3 regions of the Virgibacillus salinus genome follow, and region 1 is predicted to be linked to each of the others. Evidence: riboswitches for the same ligand, from Rfam matches in the RefSeq annotation. Region 1 holds a riboswitch; each other region holds the start of a gene.

The links. A riboswitch is a leader RNA that binds a small molecule or an ion and turns the genes downstream of it on or off. The one in region 1 is predicted to bind S-adenosylmethionine.
Region 2: it holds a riboswitch for S-adenosylmethionine, as region 1 does, so the genes downstream of both, BLS02_RS13230 (homocysteine S-methyltransferase family protein) here and BLS02_RS04085 (methionine ABC transporter ATP-binding protein) in region 1, are expected to answer to the same signal.
Region 3: it holds a riboswitch for S-adenosylmethionine, as region 1 does, so the genes downstream of both, metK (methionine adenosyltransferase) here and BLS02_RS04085 (methionine ABC transporter ATP-binding protein) in region 1, are expected to answer to the same signal.

Annotation. Positions count from the first base shown of each region.
Region 1 is NZ_FNKD01000001.1:847,756-855,916, forward strand. Features, by position in the region: gene BLS02_RS04055 (YfhO family protein) at 1-1,171, opposite strand, end outside; gene BLS02_RS04060 (GtrA family protein) at 1,184-1,477, opposite strand; gene BLS02_RS04065 (glycosyltransferase family 2 protein) at 1,506-2,498, opposite strand; gene BLS02_RS04070 (ASCH domain-containing protein) at 2,715-3,056, shown strand; gene BLS02_RS04075 (hypothetical protein) at 3,120-3,539, opposite strand; gene htpX (protease HtpX) at 3,804-4,718, opposite strand; SAM riboswitch class I at 4,938-5,048, shown strand; gene BLS02_RS04085 (methionine ABC transporter ATP-binding protein) at 5,223-6,236, shown strand; gene BLS02_RS04090 (methionine ABC transporter permease) at 6,226-6,891, shown strand; gene BLS02_RS04095 (MetQ/NlpA family ABC transporter substrate-binding protein) at 6,909-7,730, shown strand; gene BLS02_RS04100 (SDR family oxidoreductase) at 7,873-8,161, shown strand, end outside.
Region 2 is NZ_FNKD01000003.1:238,497-246,657, reverse strand. Features, by position in the region: gene nagE (N-acetylglucosamine-specific PTS transporter subunit IIBC) at 1-827, opposite strand, end outside; gene BLS02_RS13270 (PRD domain-containing protein) at 940-1,758, opposite strand; gene BLS02_RS13265 (PTS sugar transporter subunit IIA) at 1,800-2,294, opposite strand; gene BLS02_RS13260 (hypothetical protein) at 2,477-2,962, opposite strand; gene BLS02_RS13255 (RDD family protein) at 3,036-3,494, opposite strand; gene sppA (signal peptide peptidase SppA) at 3,507-4,505, opposite strand; gene BLS02_RS13245 (YdbC family protein) at 4,663-4,881, opposite strand; gene BLS02_RS13240 (short chain dehydrogenase) at 4,894-5,493, opposite strand; gene BLS02_RS13235 (3'-5' exonuclease) at 5,521-6,132, opposite strand; SAM riboswitch class I at 6,674-6,780, shown strand; gene BLS02_RS13230 (homocysteine S-methyltransferase family protein) at 6,860-7,909, shown strand; gene BLS02_RS13225 (5-methyltetrahydropteroyltriglutamate--homocysteine S-methyltransferase) at 7,955-8,161, shown strand, end outside.
Region 3 is NZ_FNKD01000001.1:1,417,324-1,425,484, forward strand. Features, by position in the region: gene BLS02_RS06695 (ABC transporter ATP-binding protein) at 71-901, shown strand; gene BLS02_RS06700 (hydrolase) at 1,010-1,330, shown strand; gene BLS02_RS06705 (hypothetical protein) at 1,455-2,012, shown strand; gene ytkD (RNA deprotection pyrophosphohydrolase) at 2,046-2,516, shown strand; gene BLS02_RS06715 (ABC transporter permease) at 2,539-3,345, opposite strand; gene BLS02_RS06720 (ABC transporter ATP-binding protein) at 3,347-4,135, opposite strand; gene pckA (phosphoenolpyruvate carboxykinase (ATP)) at 4,433-6,025, opposite strand; SAM riboswitch class I at 6,243-6,349, shown strand; gene metK (methionine adenosyltransferase) at 6,478-7,677, shown strand; gene BLS02_RS06735 (RNA polymerase sigma factor) at 7,794-8,161, shown strand, end outside.

The DNA.
Region 1 (8,161 bases):
TTTTATCAAAAAAAACAGTAAAAAGATAAGCAATAGTTACGATAATGCTTGCAATTGTCAATTTTTTTTTGCTAATTTCATCTATATATTTTAAGCCGAAAGCTACACAACCACCTATTGTAAAGGAAAGCAGGTATTCCCAACGATATTGAGGTGCAGAAAATCCATTAAATGCACTGGCTACGATTGGAGTGAAGTGAAGAAGTATAAATATTATACTCAACGCTGCAAACAGTCGAAAGGTCCGATTTTTATACAAGGAAAATACGAAAAGTAAAATCAAAAAAAGGGCAGGGATAATCACGAATCGGCTGTTAAATAAAATGTTATCCCAATTAAATAAAGGAACTTGCTGGCTATATGGTGGTCGATGATTATTCAAATAGCCATAAACAGCAGGAACAAAAGAAATCGCACTGATTCCTAGACCGAGGATCCCGCTGACAAAGTACATTTTTAATTGCCTCAGTCGGTTCGTTTCATTCTCGACCAACTGAATTTTCCAACGAAGCATGATGTAAATCAGGATAAAGATTAAGTTAACATACGCAAAGTAAAAATTGTTAAAGAGAGTGACTGCGACAGCAACAATGAACCAGCCACCTTGTGCTTCACGAATGATTTTTTCCACAGCAAATACAAGTAATGGGACCCACAGCATTGCATCCGCAAAAAACTCCCAATAAGTTACATGGCGAAAATAGATGGCGGATAATCCATAGATAGCAGCCCCGGTAAATGCAGGCATCCAGTTGCATTTCATATAGCGAAATACATATGTTGTTATAACAATAATAATCGCCAGCCGGACGATGCTGACAAATACAGCTGCATTCGCCCAAAATAATGTATCGGCGGGGCCAATTAACTGTACAGATTGTAATAAGTAAACGAAAGCTGCCGTTAACATAAACATAAATGACGTTGAAAAGTAAAACGCCAATTGACTGTACGTACCGCCACCTAAACCAAATTGATAGGAATAAAAGAAGTTTCCAGTGGAATATTGCTCATACAAAAGCTTTTTAAATGTAACCATTTGCTGTAAGCCATCATTCGGCCCTACCATATATCTATCCTGAAACCATTCTGTTATAAAAAATAGATGTCCCAGCATAGCAACGACAAGGCTACAGATTATAAGAAAAATTAGACTGCGTTTTTTTTGCATATGTATTCTCCGTTATTTCTTTAGAATTTTTCCCGTAATCAAAAATGTGAAAGGAACGGTGATAAATAGGGAAACGATCGGAGCAATCGTGCTATCAATAAATAAATACTCAACAAATAAATAAATTAGTACGGATGAAATGCTGATATTAAAAAGCTGTGTCAGCGGGAATTGCAGGAATTTTTTTAAAGACGGCTTTACTTGAAATGTGAAGTAGGAACTAAGAAAAAAGGAAACAATTAAACTAATCGCAAACCCAATAATGTGAGAAGCCATATAGTTAATTTCCAGCATTACATTAAACATCAAATAAATCCCATAATAAATTAAGGTATTAATGATCCCCACTATTATAAATCTTATAAATTCTAGCCTGATTACGTTCACGATGTTCTCCTTTTAAAATATTTGTTTCCTGTATTAAATAATGGGGGCGTTTTTTTGTTTCATAATAAATCCTTCCAATGTACTCGCCAATCACACCAAGACAGAGTAATTGAACACCTCCCAGAAATAGAACGGCAGAGATAATGGTGAAGTACCCGGGTTCAGTAATACCATTAGTCATAATAAAAAGCAGGTTGACAAAAATATAAATGAGAGACAGGAGTAAAATAAGAGCGCCAGTATAAAAACAAATTCTTAGTGGCCTGTTGTTAAAAGAAATAACCCCGTCAATACCATAATTCAATAACTTGGAGAGTGACCATTTAGGCTTTCCGTTTTGCCGGGCTATATTTTCATAAAAAATTGTTTTTTGATTTAAGCCTATCCAGGAAAACAAGCCTTTTGAAAAACGGTTACCTTCATTTAAAAGCAGAAGTGCTTCGACTGCATTTCTGCTTAATAGCCTGAAGTCTCCAGCACCATCCTTAAGTTCAACATCTACTACTTTGTTAGCAATACAGTAATAGAGAGAGGAAAGGTATGACCGTATTCGACTGTCTCCCTTTCGATTGCGCTGGGCGATGACTTGATGGAATCCTTCCTCATATCCTTGAATGAATGGTTTAATTAAGGAACAGGGGTGCTGTAAATCAGCGTCCATGACAATTACAGCTTCCCCTTTAACATGCTGAAAGCCTGCAAGGAGTGCTACTTCTTTGCCAAAGTTTCTTGTGAAAGCGATATACTTCACATTTGGGTCGATTGATTCCAGCTGTTTGATACGATTTAGCGTGTCATCTGTACTTCCATCATTGATAAAAAGAAGTTCATATTCATAATTGATGCCGGAAAACTCATTAGCAATTGCCTGATAAAGAGGCTCAATGTTACTTGCTTCATTATAAGATGGAATGATAATTGAAATAAGTTGGGAATTCATAGATGCACCTGCTTTTATTGTGTAGCATTTTACAGCTTAGTATGAACAACATTTGAATATTTATTATTTGAGGGGGACGGAGGGGACAGGAACACCGTCCCAGTGGTGTTGGGATGAGGAACCTATTCCTTTGTCTCGCCGTCCTGAAATTAATATTAGCCTTGTAATCTCTCAACGTATATAATTGAATTAGATAAACAAAGGAGAGGTTACGTAATGGCAGAACAGAATAACGCTTTACCACCAAAAACGTGTGCGATTGATAAACTGGTTACAATTGAAGCAGATATAGATAAGGTAATTAACGGCAAAAAAACTGCAACCCGCCGAAATGGACGTTATGCAGATATTGGTGAGGTCATGACACTTAAAGGTCAGAAGTGTATTGTAACGAATGTCTATGAACAAAAACTTGGCGAAATAACAGATAAAGATGCAATGCAGGAAGGCTACCAAAATGCGGACGGATATAAGAACGCCATTTTATCCATACATCCTGGAATGAAATGGGAACCCGAAATGAAAGTTTGGGCTCATGAGTACGAATTAGCTGAGTAGGGGGATGGAGGGGGCATACTCCGTCAGCGGGACGATGAACCTGTCCCCTCCGTCCCGCTAGACTTAATTAATCTTCTTCTTAAAGTTCTCTAGCTTTTCTAGTGTTTCTTTGGACAAATCATGAAGTTGTTTTTTGTTGGGTATTTCTCTATTAGCCATTGCAATTAACGGGTACAGACTCTCCTCGATATGTGTGTAATCTTCTGGGTAATCCATTTCGACTTTCTTTTCGATCCGGTCCCACCTTTTTTCGATTTCTTCCCCGAGTTGATTAATTTCAGTACTATTATTTTCATCAGATTCTGTTAACTCTTTTAATTCTTCTGTAGTGGTAATCACTTCACTGGTACCTCTTAAAATGTCTTCCTTATTACTAAGCTCATGCATTCCGCGTACATCGGAATGCTGTTCCGCGTTGTTAAATCCAACTAACATTAGACTTGTAATTGGAACAATACCAATGAAAAGCAGAAACTTCTTCATAGTGTTATACCTCCTTGTTTTTTCTACTTTTCCCATAATTTGCTGGGTTATTCATTAATTTCTGGATCTAATAACTATATAAATAGGAGCCGGGGATCCACCTGCATTTAGCGTTCGTTGCGAATAGTTTAAACATAATGCGTCTTGAGTTTAATCGCAATGTTAAAATAACTGAAGCCAATTAAAAAGGGGTACAAATCCACGTGTGGTTTGTACCCCTAATTCATAAGCGATTTATTGTTTATCCTAAATACCCGTTAAAAGTTAGCGCTGTTCTAATCGTTTAATTCTCTCATCGATATCCGGGTGAGATGAGAAGAGTGAGATTAGACCGCTTTTTCCATTTATCTTCATTGTCTGAACTGCTGAATCATCGGTACGATCATTCACACTAGCTCGGCCAACGTTATTTTTCAATGAACGCAGCGCATGGGCCATTTTATCCCGACCAGCTAAATCTGCGCCTCCACGGTCAGCATGATATTCTCGGTGTCTTGAGTAAGCACTTACGACGATACTTCCAAGAATTGAGAATAAGATTTGGAAAACAATAATCGCCGCGAAACGGACGACAAATTGCATTTCTTCGCGCACAAATCGTGACGCAATAATTGCTGCAATCCTTGAGAAGAAGACTACAAACGTGTTAACAATTCCCTGTAATAATGTCATGGTTACCATGTCGCCGTTAGATACGTGGGCTACCTCATGGGCAATGACACCTTCAACCGCTTTATCGTCCAAGTTGTTCAATAGACCAGCTGAAACAGCAACAAGCGATCGTTTCTTGGTAGGGCCTGTCGCAAATGCATTGACTTCGCCAGATTGGTAAATTCCAACCTCAGGCATATGAACTAATCCAGCTGCACGAGAAAGTCGATGAACCTTTTCAACTACAGCGCGTTCATGTGCTGATAATTGGCCATTCGGATCCAGCACTTTGACCTTCATCATTTTCTTGGCAATCCAGCGTGATATTGCCAGTGAGAAGAACGATCCTATGAAACCTACCAGCAAGCTGAATACCATTAGTGATGCATAATCAATTCCCAAATAACCACTGCTATTTTCAAACGAACCGCTAATCCCTGTATAAGTTGTAATTAGCGACCAGGCGATTATAATCGTCGTTAAAACTAGAATGTTTGTTATTATAAAAAGTAATATTCGTTTACCCATTCATTTCCCCCATTTTTATAAGACTTGGCATTCACCAAGCTTTAATGTCGAGTGCCTTAGTTGCACTTATGCAGTAATTTTTTTAACTGCTAATATATACGATTCTAGTTTACCATGATTTCACTACAGTAGAGAAGTAAGTTGCATTGTTAAAAATTTGCTGTTGACAAAAATACGGAATAAATATAATATTAGTCGTACTAATTAAAAAAATTAAATATCTTATCCAGAGTGACGGAGGGATCAGGCTCTACGATGTCACAGCAACCTACCTTTAAGGTGTGGTGCTAATTCCTGCAGAATGATGTTTACCATTCTGAGAGATAAGGATTGAATACATAATCAACCCCCTCTTTCATTTTGGAAGAGGGGGTTTTTTAGGCATTCGCCATTAAGGAAGACTTGCATCCCAAAAATTATCAGAGGTTCTAAGAAAGCTAAATAAGCTTTCAAAAGAATTCTTTTAACAAATGCCAAGTTTTCTAATCTAAAGGAGGTTAGGTGATGATAGAACTTCAAGAGATAGAAAAGGTATACCAATCGAAGCATCAAAAGGTTGTGGGTGTAGACGACGTATCTCTAAATGTGAGCAAAGGGGAGGTATATGGAATTGTCGGCTATAGTGGCGCAGGTAAAAGCACGTTGCTTCGATGCATGAACATTTTGGAACGGCCGACTTCAGGAGCAGTCCTCGTTGATGGTGTGAATTTGTTAACCTTACCTCCAAAAGCTTTGCGAACAGCAAGACAATCGATTGGGATGATTTTTCAAGGATTTCATTTAGTTGCTTCTAAAACGGTTTTTGAAAATGTTTCGTTCGCGTTAAAGGCTGCTGGAATTGATAAGGTTGCCCGAAAAGATAGGGTGGTAGAATTATTGGAACTGGTTGGTTTATCTGACAAGATTAATCATTATCCATCACAGTTAAGCGGTGGTCAGAAGCAACGTGTCAGTATAGCCAGGGCGCTTGCGAATAATCCTAAAGTATTGCTTTGTGACGAGGCAACATCGTCGCTCGATCCAAGTACCACCAAATCTATTTTAGCTTTATTGAAAAAAATTAATAAAGAGCTTGGTATCACAATTGTTGTCATTACCCATGAGATGGAGGTTGTCAAGGAAATTTGTCAACGGTGTGCTGTGATGCAGGATGGGCGAATTATTGAAGAAGGACCTGTTTATGATATCTTCTCTGATCCAAAGGAGGAGTTAACGAAGAACTTTATTGAAACAGTATTGCAATTTTCTTTGCCTGAAAAATTGCTTGAATCATGCAAAGGTACATTGGTTAAGCTTCAATTTCGCGGAAAGCTTGCTGAGGAAGCAATCGTATCCGATATGATGCAGGGCTTTCGAGTTAGTGCGAATATTTTACATGGGAAAGTTGAATACATACAGGATGCTCCACTTGGTATTTTTATTATGGAGTTAAATGGTGATAAGGATGAAATTGAAAAAGCTATCGCTTATTTAGAGGATAGGGTGAAACAGGTGGAGGTGATTCAAAATGGAATTTAGTCGCTTGATTGAAATCTTACCGGAACTGAATACTGCTTTCTTTCAAACACTTTATATGGTTGGAGTAGCATTATTGGTTGCTATTGTAATCGGTCTTCCACTTGGAATAATTTTATATGTAACGGACAAAGGGTTCTTTTTGGAAAATAAACTTGTGAAAAGCGTTGCAGGGGTGATTACCAATCTTGTTCGGTCAATTCCGTTTATCATTCTGCTTGTTTTCCTATTACCGTTAACGAACAGTCTTTTAGGTACGACAATTGGTCCTACTGCAGCAGCAGTACCCTTGTCAGTTGCAGCTATTCCTTTTTTTGCAAGAATAGTAGAATCAGCAGCCAGGGAAATTGATAAAGGGGTTATAGAAGCGGCCATTTCTGTCGGTGCGTCACCATGGATGATTATTAAGGATATTATTTTACCTGAGATAAAGCCAGGGATCATAAGTGGACTGACGATAACAACGATTAGTTTAATCGGATTTTCAGCGATGGCAGGTACGATTGGCGGTGGAGGTATCGGTGATTTAGCAATTCGATATGGCTATTACCGCTACGATGATTTGGTCATGTATACGACTGTTATAGTCCTGATTGTAATGGTACAAGTGATTCAGTACACAGGTGATTTTATAGCAAAAACAGTTAATAAACGATAATGAGGAGGAAATTTAAAATGAAAAAAGGATTAGGATTACTAGTAATGTTATTGGCAGCATTGGTACTTGCAGCTTGTGGGTCGGGCGAGGCATCTGGTGATGATGGAGATGATAAGACAATCGAATTTGGGGCGACGACTGGACCTTACAGTGACATGGTGACAAAGGCATTGGAGCCATTACTTGAAGAAAAAGGATATACCGTTAAAAATACAGAATTCAGTGACTATATTCAACCGAATAAAGCGTTAGACAATGGAGATTTGGATGCGAATCTATTCCAGCATAAAATATACTATGAAGCATTTGAAAAGGAACATAATATGGAGTTGTCTGAGGTAAAAATAGTACCTACAGCTCCTATGGGTGTTTATTCAAATAAGTTTGATACGCTGAAAGATATTAAAGATGGAAGCACAATCACAATCGCAAATGACCCAACTAATTTAGCTAGAACGTTGCTTATGTTGCAAGATGCTGGCCTGATAACGATAAAGGATGGTATTGACCCATTACGTGCAACAATAGAGGATGTTGTTGAAAATCCAAATAATCTGAAGTTCCAACAAATAGAGGCAGGACAGCTACCAAGAACCGTAGAAAGTGAGGATTTAGCTGCAGTACCCGGGAATTATGCCTTAGCAGCAGATTTGGATCTGCTGGAGGCATTAGTACTTGAAGAAATGCCTGATGATTATCGAAACCGGGTGGTTGTTAATACGAAAGATATTGACACAAAATGGGCTAAGGATATTAAAGAGGTAATTGAATCAGCAGAGTTTGAAAAGATTATTGATGAGCAGTTTAAAGGATTTGGCAAGCCTACGTGGATGAAATAAAGTCTATTATCGAATATCGAGTATCACGTAATCGTGGTACTCGATATTTTTTTTGGCAGTTATACATTGCTTCGTTTAAAAATGGTTATGCAGGGGAAAATACTGTATTAGACTAATTAATGGAGTGATATATGTGGGTAATATGACAGGGAAAACAATTGTTATTACTGGTGCAAGCAGCGGTATTGGTGAAGCAACAGCCGAAAAGTTTGCTAATGAAGGAGCCAATGTTGTCCTTGCTGCACGCAGAGAAGAACGATTAGAAGAAATTAAAAATAAAATCAGCTCTGAAAATGGCAGCATTGCTATAAAGAAAACAGATGTTACATCGAGAGAACAAATGCAGGAACTTGCTGATTTTGCTATAAAGGAATACGGTCAAATAGATGTTCTTTTCAATAATGCAGGGTTAATGCCTTTATCCTTCATGA
Region 2 (8,161 bases), on a different contig from region 1:
AGTGATGCAGTTTGTTTTTTACGTTTCGTTTTTGCTGTGTGATACATTGCCAATGCTGCTGCGGGCAGACCAAACATCATGATCGGGAAGTACCCAGCTAAGTAGCGTCCAGTAATTCCCTTTTCTCCTTCACTCGCCCAGAAATTAGCAATATCATCAATTCCTGCAACATTAAACCAGAAAACAGAATTTAGTGCATGATGCAACCCTGTTGGAATGAGCAATCTGTTAAAGAACCCATACAAACCAGCTCCAAATGCTCCTAAATCACTTATACCTGTACCAAATGAAACCAGTCCTGAATAGACAACCGGCCAAACGAAGAAGAGAGCAGCTGATACAACCATCATGGCTGCAGCACTCATAATTGGCACAAGCCGCTTACCACTGAAGAAAGCTAGAGCATCCGGCAGCCTGACTTCACTAAACCGGTTATACATCATCGAGGCTACAATTCCGGATAAAATACCTATAAACACGTTTTCAATACTTTCAAAAGCTGGATTGACAGAACTTTCCTCAATCCCTTGCAGACCAGCAACTCCACCTACATTTAATAGATTTGTTACAACCAAAAAGGCTACAAGTCCGCTTAATCCAGCGGCGCCATCTTGCTCTTTCGACATTCCAATTGCAACACCAACAGCAAATAATATACCAAGATTTCCAATAATGGCTAACCCGCCATTGGTCAGAAATGTTGCAATTGTACTGTCGGCTGCAAAGTTAAGAATCCAGTTTCCAATACCAATCAGAATTGCCGCAGCCGGTAATACCGCAACCGGGAGCATTAATGAGCGGCCAAGATTCTGCAAATACTTCATCATTATAAATTCCTCCTAACATAGATTAATGTTTCATAAAATATGAATTCTGATACATTTGCTCAAACTGTGAATTCGTTTTCAAAGAATGAGTTCATAATTTATTTCTGCACTTTTAATGTGTTCTTAACCTTTCGATATGAAGCGTGATGTATCCCAACTCTTCCTCAGGAAGCTCAATTTGATAGGAAGCATATATTTCCTGAGCTACTTTTTGTGCACATTGAAATGAATAAGTATACTTTTTCTTAATCATTTCAAACATCTCATTATCCATCACATGACTCTCATACCATTTTGCTCTGCTTAAAGCGAACTGCAAATGTGTTACTAACCGTTCATAGGATATGTCAGCTTCATGAACCTCGATATTTAAATACTTTTTAATAGTCTGCACCATATCCTGAATTATTGTCGTTTGCTTAACCGTTTCGTGAATATCACCCCCTTGAAGTTTCATTGTATGAATATACAGTGCAATAAACGCTGCTTCATCAGCAGGCATCGTGATCTGAAATTTTTCCTTAATGTGCTGAATGGCCCATAAACCGATTTCAAATTCTTCCCTGTACAAAATCTTAATTTCCTGCAATAGTTTATTTTTTAGCTTGATACCACTCTGTTCCCGTTCAATTGCAAAGGAAATATGGTCTGCCAGCTGCACACGGATATGCTCGCTTAATTCTGTTCCCAAGCGCTTTTCCGTATAGGTAATAATTTCTTCTGATATGGTAAAATGCTCCTCTGGTATCCTGAGTAATAGCTGCTGCAGTTTTTCATTCTCCTTTAGAACGAACAATTTCTCTACCCTGCTAGAAATCACAATGTCATTTTTTTGCTTACCAAAACCCACACCAGCCCCAATAGCAATTTTTTCTTCCTGTTCATCGATAACAATTGCCGCATTGTTATTTAATATTTGTTTTATTTTCACCTGAAGCCCACATCCTTCATAGCACGTTTTTCATTCAATGATCACTGCTCAGAAGTTGTGATTATTACTGTTTCTCCAGCCGTGCTTTCTTTTTCTTCAGTCATACTGAACTTCTTGCCGGTATCCTGTCCATTTGTAATAACAATTGGAGATATATCACTCGAAGCATTATTCCGAACATATTCCAGATCAAATTCCATCAGCTTTTCACCTACTGACACTTTATCGCCAGTACTGACATTGATGGTAAAGCCCTTTCCTTCCAGCGAGACTGTTTCAAGTCCTATGTGAATGAGGATTTCGATTCCGTCTCCTGTGCGCAGCCCAATAGCATGCTTGGTATCAGGTATTTGAACAACTTCACCTTCAACCGGAGAATAAACCTGTCCTTTATTTGGCTTAATCGCAATTCCGTCTCCCATCATCTTTTGACTAAAAACCGGATCCGGAACTTCTTCTAACGAAACAATCTCGCCATTAATTGGTGCATATATTTTCGTGATTGAGCTTTCCTTTTTAAAAAGATTTTTAAACATAACAACATTCCTCCTTTAAGGTAAGTATGTGCAAAAGTTACTGAAACTAAAAAAGACATGGCGGTTTAGAGAAGAACCTATGCCCTTCTCATAACACCACCATGCCTAATCGCATCAGTAACATGTGATCCATATATATTTTTTCTAAATCTATCGTATCATCATTCAAATGGAAAAATCAATCATTCACTTTTAAAAATTATCTCATCCTGATTATCAATTCGTTCTCTATTTCTAAATAAAAAGAATTGAATTGGCATCGTAATCATAAATGTGACAATAACCAATACAAGGTGAAGCGTCTCATTTTTAGAATATCTTTTAATGATAAAGTAAAATCCATAAACTAATAGAACGTTTGAGGCAAGACCTACAAATGGAATGAACCAGGATAGGAAAAATGCACATGCCATTGTTACGCCATAAACCAATGTAAATTTACCACGCAGCGATTCATGCACATCATCCTCAACAAGCTGCGTGATTAAAAATGTATTAACAATCGGTACCCATGCCATCCACGCCAGGTCACTTTTGCCTTCCCTTTTAGCTATTTTAAATAATCCAATAGCCATTAGAATATGAAAAACGATTGCAACTACTAGTAAAAAGAGAATCAGAAACAAAAATCCGGCAAGAAAAAGAAACAAACCTTCATCACTATTCATTTAATCCCTCCATTTTTAAAAAAACTTAGCTTTATGCCAAAAAGTCCAGGCACCAGTGCACCCGGACCTATTATTATTTATCAAACACAACCCGCGTATTACCAATCATGTCATGTAAACCTTGTTTTTCCCCACTAAATGCAACGAACAAGTATAACAATCCGGTAAAGAAAAACACACGGTGAATAAATCGACCAACTACTTCTCTAAAAATAAGATCCTTCCACTCGAGCGAATGAGCATCTTCTCGAATAACGCGCAATCCAAATATCATTTTTCCTAACGTCTGACCAAAATATTTAGTCATTAGCAGAAAGTACAAATACAACACAATCACACCAACGATACCAGCCATTGTCCAGAAACCAATATCAATTCCAGCCCCATCATTGATAAATTTAGATGGACTAAGCAGGATGCCGTTAATACTAAATACAATAAGCAAATCAGCTAGATATGCCCAAAACCGCATCCAGAACCCAGCAAATCTGTAATCAACACTCTCAGTATATTCCACTTCATTTTCACTCATGACGGCACCCCCTTATTTAGAATACAAGTACATAGCACGTGGTCCATTGGATTTACGCAACAATTCCTTGATACCGAATAATTCTGTTTGTCCTTTAAACATTCCTTGTAATGTACCACCTAAAAATTCGTTAATTTCAAGACCCTTTTTATATTCAATCACTTTGGCATTATCCCAGCCATTATCTTCTTTCATAATGGCAATCGTATCAGTGAGAGACCCAAGCTCATCAACAAGACCATTATTTGCAGCTTGTTCTCCGGTATACACACGGCCATCGCCAAGCTCACGGACTTTCGACTCTGACATGTCACGGCCTTCCACGATCACATCCACAAAATCTCCGTATAAATTATCAATCATCGTCTGCAAAATTTCTCGTTCTTCATCGGTCATTTGACGTGACTGCGACATAATATCCTTGAACTCGCCACTCTTAATCGTATTAAATTTAATACCATGTTCATTCGCAAATTCCGCAAAATTAAAGCTCTCCATAATAACACCAATTGAACCTGTCAATGTTGCAGAATGCGCAACGATTTTATCGGCAGGAGCAGAGATATAATATCCCCCTGATGCTGCTGTATTCCCCATTGATACATATACAGGCTTGTCATGCTCTTCTTTTATCTTAACAATCTTGTCATGTATTTCATCGCTTTCTACAACGCCCCCGCCAGGTGTATTTACACGTAAAATAATGCCGTTAACAGTTGAGTCTTCCCCAGCTGCTTCAAGCATTTCCAGGAATCGCTCATGATTATATCCTCCTGTATTAAGCAAGGATGCTGTAGATGCATTTTGAATTACTCCATCCAGTTCAAGTACTGCAATCTTATTGCCTGATCCTTCCTCGACAACCTCTTCTTGAAATTTCTGCGATGAATCCGGGAAGTTAAACATTTTTTCAAAATCAGCTGTTACTACACTCGTTACAGCTTGAAAACCTAGTGAAACGACAAATAAAACAACCGCTACACCAAGTGCAATCCAACGTTTTGTATTCAATTTCATGTCCTCCAATTCATTCCTGTTTTATGTATTACCGCTATTTTACATTATTGTTAACATTTATGCAGAAAACTTGTACGTTTGTTACAAAATAGCGAGTCCAAAACACAAAAATTGCTTTGGACCCAGCGCCATACACGATTTCTATGTGAAGTTAATCAAGTTCAGATAATGCCGCTTTCAATTTATATAATTCCTCTTCAGTCAATGTAACCCCTTTTCCCATTTTCTCTTTGTCCGGTGCCCAGTCTCTAAGGTCATATTTGGGATCACGCCCATTCCAGCTTACCAGGTTAAGCTCTTTCGTCCATCCTTTTGGCGACTCTGATAGCACAGCTACTGTTTCGATTATCTCATATTTAAGATCTGCCACATTGATTCCTCCTTAATAGACTTCATAGTTATTACCAGTTTGCATACCATCAACACTTTTAACAAAAGCACGAGCCACACGACCTGCAGGAACAGGATCAAACCCTGCAAAGAATTTACCAAGCTTTTCCCATGACTCCTGTACAATATTAGGACTTACACTATTTATGCGAATACCTCTAGGCATTTCAATTGATGATGCTTTAACGAATGCCTTGACGCCACCATTTGCCATTGCTGCAGACGCACCCAGTGGAATCGGATCATCCATCATCACACCTGTTGTTAACGTGAAACTGCCACCGTCATTTACATATTCCATACCTAGCAGGACAAGATTTATTTGCCCTTTAAGTTTACTTTCAATTCCTTTTTCATTTAGTTCCGGTGTTAATTCAGAAACAGCTTTAAAATTCGCACCACCAGATGCATTGACTACAGCTTCTACTTTACCAATTTGTTTATACATTTCTCTGATGCTATCCTCGGAAGTAATATCAACAGAAACATCTGCCCCATTTCGTCCAGCGCGAATTATTGAGTGATTCTCTCCTAACTCTCTTACAATCTCTTTGCCAATTGTCCCAGCTGCACCTACAACAAGTATCCTCATATGCAATCCAACTCCCCTTGATATTTTTTAGAAATAAAGCTTTCTACTCCGTTTCGCCCGCTTCACTTTCGGCGGAAAATATCCCCGTTCATAAATTCTCCCTTTCGAAATACTGCACCTCTTTAGAAATATATCCATCTCATCCGTCTCGTATGTCTCAAAAGCCTTCATTAAAATTTTGGCAGCAACCCTAGCATCCTCAAGTGCATGGTGATGCTCGAAGGAAATACCGTGATAACCAGCTACCGTATTTAACTTATGATTCTCTAACTCGGGCCAAACTCTTTTAGAAATATTCACCGTACAAAGATAATCCATTTCAGGATATGTAAGGTTAAAGTAGTCCAATGTATTTCGAATCACACTCATATCAAAACTGGCGTTATGTGCAATAACTATGTTATGAGATAAATAATCATTAAGTGTCGGCCACAATTCTGAGAACGTCGGCGCATCTGCCACATCTTCCTCTCGTATCCCATGAATACGCGTATTAAACGAACTGAAATGCATCATTGGATTTATTAAACTATAAAATTCATCAACAATTCCATTTTCATTGGCGACAACAACACCAATAGCACATGGACTGTTTCTCTTTTCATTCGCCGTCTCAAAGTCAATGGATACGACATTCATGGATTGGCCTCCTCTACAACAATACTCTAACGTAATTTTAACATATCCCTCGTTCAAACAACCCTGAAAAAGGATTTAAATTTTGATGGTGTTTATCTTCGCTGGTTCCCAGGCGAATTCTGCTGATTCCGGGCTATCTAATCCACTTCCGATGCTGTTCGCCCGAACGATTACACCTAATTAAGCAGTATAGTTTAATTAAAGCAAGAAAGTTTAACGCTGTTATGATGAATATTAATGACACAATAGCAAAAATGAGTGGCGAGAGGATCGGAATGTGAATCTCAAAGTAATGGAGCGGATCGTGGTTCCGCTAAATGGGTAAAAATCCGCTCTGTAAGGTTTGAAACGGATCCTCGTTCCGTTATTTACCCAATATCAATGAAAAAAATGGGTAAAAAGGGTGAATAGCGGAATGAGGATCCGGCAAATCAGTGGCTTAAGCTTGTTTAGTAAATCAAAGTGTTTCAAATGCTAAAAATATTCTTGACATTCATTTGCAAGAGTTGTATTGTATTCAATAATACAAAATTGAATAATTTTCTTATCCAGAGAGGTGGAGGGACTGGCCCATTGAAACCTCAGCAACAGATTTTAAATACTGTGCTAATTCCAGAAGCTGAAATGCTTAAAGCTTGAAGATAAGGAGAGTGATACTTAACGGTTTCAAACCCTCTTCTATTTTCAGAAGTGGGTTTTTTTATTTTATTTAAGAGGAGGAAAACGATTGAAGCGCAGTTTAGAAGAACGTTTAAAAGATGGAACTGTTATTGTTGGTGAAGGGTATTTATTTGAATTAGAACGTAGAGGGTATTTGCAAGCAGGATCATTTGTTCCAGAGGTTGCACTTGATAACCCCGAAGCACTGAAACAGGCATATAGGGATTATATGTACGCAGGCTCAGACGTTGTATTAGCCTTTACGTATAATGCACACAGGGAAAAAATGCGCATTATTGGCAAAGAAGATCTATTAGAACCATTAAACCGAAATGCGGTTCGCTTAGCAAAAGAGGTTGCTAAAGAACATCCCAGCGAAGAAGCGTTGGTGGCTGGAAATATCTCAAATACTAATATTTTCGATCCCGAAGACCCTGAATCCAAGACTAAGGTCAGAGGTATTTTTGCCGAAATGATAAAATGGTGTAAGGAAGAGGGCGTCGATTTCATTAATGGGGAAACGTTCTATTACCATGAAGAGGCACAAATAGCCCTGGAAGAAATTCTGAAACAGGATTTACCAGCAGTCATCACGTTTGGACTAATGGGAGAGAATGTATTGAGGGATGGCTACACTGTTGAAGAATCCTGTAAAATACTTTCTGAAAGTGGCGCACTGGTTGTGGGCATGAATTGTTTCCGTGGTCCTGAAACGATGCAACCTTACCTTGCTGACATACGTAACAATGTAGATGGCTATGTGGGTGGACTCCCTATCCCATACCGTACTTCAGAGGAAAACCCGACATTCTTTAATTTACCGGATGGAGGATGCAGCTGCCATCTGCCTTTAGAAACAACTTTTCCGACTGCGCTTGATCCGCTTTACCATAACCGATACGAACTGGCAGCCTGGGCAAAAGAGGCAAACGACATCGGGATAAATTATATCGGCCTATGTTGCGGAGCATCACCAGCAATGCTGCGTTCAGTAGCTGAAGCTGTTGGAGTTAAAACAGTAAACTCAAAATATTCCCCAGACATGGAGAAGCATTTCTTGTTTGGGACAGACAAAACACTTCAAGAACATAATCAGAGCTACCGGTTAAAAGCTTAAAAAAATACAATTCTACAAAACTAAAAACAGAAAGAAGGAATATATATGTCAGTATCGTTAACAAAAGCACCACCATTCAGAGCAGAGCACGTTGGAAGTTTACTACGCCCGGATAATTTACACAAAGCAAGACTAGATTACAAGGAAGGCAAACTTACAGCAGAACAATTACGCGAGGTCGAGACAAAAGAAATCAAGCGTGTGGTTGATAAGCAAATTGAACTTGGCTTAGAAGTTGTTACAGATGGGGAG
Region 3 (8,161 bases), 570 kb from region 1:
AAATTGTGCATGTACATACTAAATTAGTTGTATATGTAGTGAAAGAATGCAGACATGGGGAGAGATTCCAATGCAAACATTAACAGCGAAGGATTTAACACTTGGCTACGGCGAAGATATAATAATAGATGATTTAAATATAACAATACCAAAAGGCGAAATTACAGTATTAATTGGTGGAAATGGCTGCGGGAAATCTACTTTGTTACGCTCATTAGCTCGTTTACTTAAACCGAAAAGCGGAGACGTTGTGTTAGATGGTGAACATATTGCAAAAATGGGAACGAAGGATGTTGCTAAAAAGCTTTCCATTTTGCCGCAGGGACCTGTAACACCAGAGGGCTTATCCGTAATGGAGCTTGTTAAACAAGGAAGACATCCATATCGCGGATTCTTAAAGCAGTGGTCTAATGACGATGAAAATGCTGTTAATAATGCACTTGAAGCAACTAATATGATGGAGTTTAAGGATCGTTCAGTTGATTCGTTATCTGGAGGTCAACGTCAGCGAGCATGGATTGCAATGACTTTGGCACAGGAAACGGATACGATATTGTTAGATGAACCTACAACATACTTGGATATGACACATCAAATTGACGTACTTGACTTATTGTTTGAGCTTAATGAAAAAGACGGGCGTACTATTGTAATGGTATTGCATGATTTAAACCTTGCCTGTCGTTATGCTCATCATATTGTGGCAATCAGAGATAAACAGGTTTTTGCTCAAGGTAAACCAGAAGAAATTGTTACATGTAAACTAGTTCATGAAGTTTTTCAAATGAAGTGTGATGTGACATTTGACCCTATGTTTGGTACACCAATGTGTATTCCACATGGAAGAGGACGATGTATTTATGCTAATGGAGCAGGGGCCTCACAATCAGCAATTAACTGAATAAAATCGTAAAGTGGCCCATCAGTCTTCACGGATTGATGGGTTTTTTTAATTTATTCATACATTTATCCAATGCTTTTGAGGCAAATTATGAGCAGGAGGTGCTGTATGGAGAAAAAGAAATTTTATATTAACTTAGGAAGTCAAGAGATATCTCAAATAAAATATGATAATAATGAAGAGTTTGTCATTCATGCAACAGAAGATGAGGTACGAATCTTACGCGATAAAATGGATGATATGTATAACGCTGATTATCGTGCATTCTTTCGAGCACATGTGCCTATTATGCCATATCATAATGACAGCTCGAACGATGATTATGACATAGGCATAACAGAAGCTTTTCAAATGATTTATGATTTGGGTGATGAGAATACCAAAAAACATATAGATAGTATGGGTGTTCTCTCAGACGGACATGAGTGAGGCAAAACGGAATAAGAGTACCCCTCTTATTCCTATTTTTTTTAGAAGAAAGTTTATAGGACTAGAAAAAAAGGAATAGTATAACAGAACGTTCTTATATATAAGTACGAAGGGAGCGAAAAATATGAATAATAACATATACCTTAAGTATTTAAAATGGATTATCAGTTGTGCTATTATTTTGCCATTATTTTTTATGATCCAGACAACCGAAGTTCAAACTGCATCAACAGTTGAATATAGTAATAACCATGAAAATTCTAAGGTAAGTGCACAAACGTTAAAAAAGGAAACCCCTGAAAAGCAGCTTTCTCATGACCGGATTGTCTCCCTTACAAACCAGTTTATGAAAACACTCGTACAGGATATTGACAGTAATAACAAAGTCGTCAATTTCGATAGGAAGAAGGAGTTGCTAGAGGAGTTTGAAAAAGTAACCACCAAAAATGTAGCTTCTGAATATGTTGATTATTATTACAGGAGTAAGCCAAGTGGGTTATATATAGTTCCCACTGAAACTCCGCCATGGTTTAACGAAAAAAATGACTATGATATGATAGAAAAAGAAAGCAATGTAGTTAAAGTTGTGCAGGAAAATAAATCTGATTTAGATGGGGCGTATACGGTGAAAATCGAATTCACATATAATGATAAATGGAAAATAACAGACATCGAATATTAATGCTACTAGTCGAATATGAAAGCAGTTGAAATAATGTATACATTCAAAGATTATTACCATAATGAAGTAAAGCTATCATTTGATGACCATCCTTTTTCAAAAAAACCGAAACATGTATGGGTTATTTGTAAATTAAAAGATGATTGGCTACTAACCAGACACAAGGACCGCGGATTGGAATTTCCGGGTGGGAAAGTAGAAAAGGGTGAAACCGCACAGGAAGCAGCTGTTCGAGAGGTCATGGAAGAAACTGGAGGAACTATTGATTCAATAAGGTATATTGGACAATATTATGTTGCAGGTAAAGGTGGTAACATTATTAAAAATGTCTACTTTGCTGAAATCAAAGAACTAATTCCTCAAGAGACCTATTATGAAACAGAAGGACCTGTTATGTTAAAAAAGGTTCCAGAGAATGTTAGGCAGAATAAATTGTATAGTTTTATTATGAAAGATGGAGTTTTATCATACTGTATGGAGTTCATAAATAGAGAGAAAAACTAAAATCGCCCATTACAGGCGATTTTTAGTTTGTATTTTTAATAAACCATCTCTCTAAACGTTCTGCGATTTTGTACATGATTACAGCACACAGGGCAATTACTACCAGAATGGATATAACGAGTGGAAAGTCAAACTCTTGAAAGCCCCTAATGATTAGATATCCTAATCCTTCTTTTGAAATCAGGAACTCTCCAACGATAACTCCCACCCATGATAAACCTACATTTACTTTTAAGATTGATAACATTGCAGGTAAGGATGCCGGGAATACGGCTTCTCTAAAGACCTGTCTTCTATTAGCACCGAAGCTTTTTAATACTCTTTCATAGTTTGGGTCAACCTCGAGAAAGGCAGTATATATAACAAGGGTGGTAATGGTTGCAGAAATGATTGCACTCATAGCGATTGCAGATACATAGTCAGGACCAATTGCGACGATAAAGATGGGGGCAAAGGCAACCTTAGGCATTGCATATAAAACAACTAAAAAGGGGTTCATTATTCTGGAAAGCCGCGATGATGACCATAAAACAGCAGCGAATATGTTCCCAGCGATGGTTCCTATTAGAAAGCCTAAAACTGTTTCAAACAGAGTAACCTGTATGTGCGTGGTTATTGATCCATCTGAAAACTTCTTCAGTAGTATGCTTGAAATTTCAGAAGGGGAACTAAACATCAATGGATTTATCCAGTACATTCTGCTAGCTATTTCCCAAAGAGCGATAAAGGAGACTAGTATAATTAATTGCCACAAAAAGATGATCTTTCTTTCATAACTTAGTTGGTTTTTATAGTTGTTATGAAGTTGATGATCTGATTCAAGCTTCATATTATTGACCCACTATCTTTGTTCTAGACGTGTTTACTTCTAACTCTTCCCAGATTTTCTCGAATAGCAGCTGGTATTTTGGATGTCTTCTTACTGAAAATGGTGCTTCATCTCGTAATTCCAAAGGGACTTCGAATGTTTTTTCAATTGATCTAGTATTAGCATCCATTAGGATTATACGGTCACTCATAGCAATAGCTTCACCAATATCATGGGTTACCAATATTGTTGTTTTGTTGTACATTTTAAGAAACCGTAACATTAAATCTTCCAGCTTTACCTTAGTTTGATAGTCGAGTATTGAAAATGGTTCATCTAATAATATAATTTTTGGATCAGTTATTAATGTACGAATTAGAGCAACTCGCTGACGCATTCCCCTTGATAAGGAACTTGGATATACATGAGTTACATTTATTAATCCAGCTTCTTCTAAAAGATATGATGCTTTACCTTTTATTGCTTCTGTTTGATTATTACCAATTTTAGGCCCAATAAGTACGTTATCAATTATTGTTTTCCAAGGGAATAAATAATCTTGTTGGAGCATATAGCCTATTGCGGGTTCAGATTTATTGATTGGTTGCTGTTGTATTAACACCTCTCCTGTTGATTGCTTGATAATTCCTGCTATTATAGATAGTATTGTTGACTTTCCGCAGCCATTGGGACCTAAGAGGGTAACAATTTCTCCCTCTTTGACAGAAAAAGATATATTGTCGAGTGTTTTTATATAATTTTTTTTTGAAAAGTAATGGTGTGAAACGCGATCTAAGGTAAGAAAAGTCATGGGCTTCCCTCCTAAGCTGATTTCGAAGTATTTAAACTCAGCTATTCGTGCATTGGTTTTCCAAAGATAAGCAAAAAAACATTAACATACATCGGTATATTCATTTTTTATTCGCATATTCCAGGTTGTATTTTGTCATCATAGCCTATGCGATTTAAAAAAATTGTGTGAATGCCTATATGTTAGAGACAAAAAACAAAAAAAACCGCCCTCGAAAAATCGAGAACGGTTGTCAGCATGTGCTGTCAAAACTTTTCCTTCATATATTAAAATCCTTTTGGGATGAGGAAACCATAGTTATACAGATCGGTATAAAGGACCTGCTTCCTTAATATCGTTACTTGCTAACTTAAATTTCTTAAAGTTTTCATGAAATTTCATTGCAAGTGCTTTTGCTTCCATGTCATACGCTGCTTTATCTTCCCAGGTCTTCTTTGGTACAAGTACTTCATCGGGTACTCCAGGTACATGCATTGGAATCTTAAGTCCAAAAACATCATCGTGGGTTGTTTCAACTGTATTGAGTTCACCTTCTAACGCAGCGTGTATCATTGCCCTTGTGTATGATAGTTTCATGCGTTTTCCAATTCCATAGGAACCACCAGTCCAACCGGTGTTAACCAAAAATACACTAGAGTTATACTGGTCTATTTTATCGCCAAGCATTTTTGCATATGTTGATGGCGCTAATGGGAGAAACGGTGAGCCAAAACAAGCTGAGAAAGTTGCTTGTGGCTCTGTTACGCCACGTTCTGTTCCAGCCAGTTTGCTCGTATATCCACTTAAAAAGTGATACATCGCCTGTTCTTTTGTTAATTTGCTTATTGGCGGTAATGTCCCAGATGCATCAGCTGTTAGAAAAATTATTGTGTTAGGGTGACCAGCAATACTTGGTGAAGTAATATTATCAATATTTTCAAGTGGATATGCTGCCCTTGTGTTTTCAGTTAATGATGTGTCATCATAATCAGGTAAGCGTGACTCATCTTCAAGAATTACATTTTCAAGTACTGAACCAAAACGGATGGCATTGTAAATTTGTGGTTCTTTATCCTGTGACAGATTGATACATTTTGCGTAACAGCCACCTTCAATGTTAAATACACCGTTTGGGCTCCATCCGTGTTCATCATCGCCAATTAAACGGCGGTATGGATCAGCAGATAATGTTGTTTTACCTGTCCCGGATAGACCGAAAAACAATGCAACATCACCTTCCTGGCCAACATTCGCTGAACAATGCATGGATAAAATGTCACGTTGTGGTAATAGGTAATTCATTATCGAGAAAATGGATTTCTTGATTTCCCCAGCATACTCGGTACCACCAATTAAAATAATTCGTTTTTTAAACGATATCAGTATAAACGTTTCGGAATTTGTCCCATCCACCTCTGGATCTGCTTTGTATGTAGGAGCAGACACAACAGTGAATTCGGATTGATGGGTCTTTAATTCCTCATCTGTCGGTGTAATAAATAATTGGCGAGCGAATAAATTATGCCATGCATATTCGTTTATAACTTCAATAGGCAGGCGGTATTTTTCATCAGCACCAGCATATCCTTTAAATTGAAATAGCTCTTCCTTGTTCTTTAAATAGGTGATAACTTTCTCATAAAGTCTTTCGAATGACTCTTCATCTATTGCTTGATTCACCAGACCCCAATCGATAAATTCTTCACAAATATCGTCACGTACAATGAATTTGTCTTTGGGAGAACGGCCAGTATATTGACCAGTAGTTGCACAAACTGCTCCTGTTGCGGTTAGAGTACCTTCTTTACGCGATAAAATTTTTTCAACTAACTTAGGTACAGCAAGGTTTTTTTGTAAATTATTGTGCGAAAGTAAATCTTTTAAAAATAGTGATTGTTCCACCGTTTTCATTTGTAATACCTACCTTTTTGATGGATTTGTATGGAAAGGCGATAACGTTCAATTATCTGATTATCTAAATCTGTTTATTAGTATAACACATTAATTAAAATAGTCCATACTAATAACATGATTATTTATATGAATTTTTAGTGGCAATCGTGTATATAACTAGCAAATAGTTGACATCGCAAGGCTATTTCGATACGATAATTGTCGAACGGACACTCTCTTATTCAGAGTTGGTGGAGGGACAGACCCTGTGAAGCCCGGCAACCGTCACTTTAGTGAAAAGGTGCTAATCTGGTGCAAGGATATATCCTTGAACAATAAGAGCGAAAGGCCACAATTCCTTTCCTCATGATGCAGGAAGGGTTTTTTGTTTTTATAAAACATAATTTAATGATGAACAAATACTGAAAAGTTAGAGTTCCGTACCATAATTTTAGGGAGGATTTAGCCAAATGGCTTCGAATCGTCGATTATTCACATCTGAATCTGTAACCGAAGGGCATCCAGATAAAATTTGTGATCAGATTTCAGATGCAATCTTAGATGAAATATTATCAAGTGACTCTAATGCCAGGGTCGCATGTGAAACAACTGTGACAACAGGATTAGTCTTAGTGTCAGGAGAAATTACTACTTCTACATACGTAGATATTCCTGCTATTGTACGTCAAACAATTAAAGATATTGGGTATACGCGGGCAAAATTTGGCTTTGATGCTGATACATGTGCAGTACTTACTGCAATCGATGAGCAATCTGCGGATATTGCTGGTGGAGTGGACAATGCTTTAGAATCGCGTCAAGGTAAAATGAGTGATGAGGAAATCGCTTCAATTGGAGCAGGTGACCAAGGGCTTATGTTTGGCTTTGCCTGTAATGAAACAGAGGAATTAATGCCTTTAGCAATCTCGCTGGCACATAAATTAGCAAAGAGATTAGCAGATGCGCGTAAAGAGAATATATTGGATTACCTGCGTCCCGATGGCAAAACACAGGTGACTGTTGAGTATGATGAACATGATAATCCCGTAAAAGTGGATACTATTGTTATTTCAACGCAGCATCACCAGGATATAGCTTCAGATCAAATAGAGAAAGATTTGATCGAACATGTAATTCGCCCCGTTGTACCAGCGAATCTACTGGATGAATCAACAAAGTATTTTATTAACCCGACAGGTCGCTTTGTTATTGGAGGCCCACAAGGGGATGCAGGCTTGACAGGTCGTAAAATAATTGTTGACACATATGGCGGCTATGCGCGCCATGGCGGAGGAGCTTTCAGTGGAAAGGACTCCACGAAGGTAGATCGTTCCGGTGCATATGCAGCTCGTTATGTAGCCAAAAACATTGTAGCTGCGGATCTTGCTAAAACGTGTGAAGTTCAAGTAGCATACGCAATCGGAGTTGCTGAACCTGTTTCCATTGCAATCGATACTTTTGGTACTGGTGTGGTGAGTGAAGAAGCTTTGGTTACAGCGGTTCGCAAATTATTTGATTTGCGTCCAGCCGGTATTATTCGAATGCTTGACTTACAGAGACCAATATTTAGAAATACTGCAGCATACGGGCATTTTGGCAGAACAGACATCCTTTTCCCTTGGGAAAAAACAGATAAAGTAGAAGAATTGCAAGCTTTAGTAAAAAAATAATAGACATTATTCAAAAGATATTGCTCATGCAATATCTTTTTTTTATATGACGAAAACTTTTATTTGATTTCACTCGTATATATAGTAGGAATGTTTTGAAGGGAGTGTATAAGTCATTGAATGAGAATGAGTCTAAACTTATTAAAAAAATAAAGAAAGGTGATCATGAAGCATTTAAGTGTTTATATGAAAAACACGCGGACTATGCACTTCGAACCGCCTACTCGATTACGAAAAACAGAAGCGATGCGTCAGATATTGTTCAAGAGACATTTATTAAAATTTACCGTAATATTGAAACTTTTGATGTGAAGAGACCATTTAAACCGTGGTTTTATCAAATATTAATAAATGAAAGCAGGAGTTATTTATCAAAAAGGTCTAAACAAGCAATAAATATTGAATCGGACCGGTTATTGGACCAGTTAAACCGTAATGCCGAGAAAGACAGGCAGTTTGATGAGTTGGAACTGGGGCTCGATGA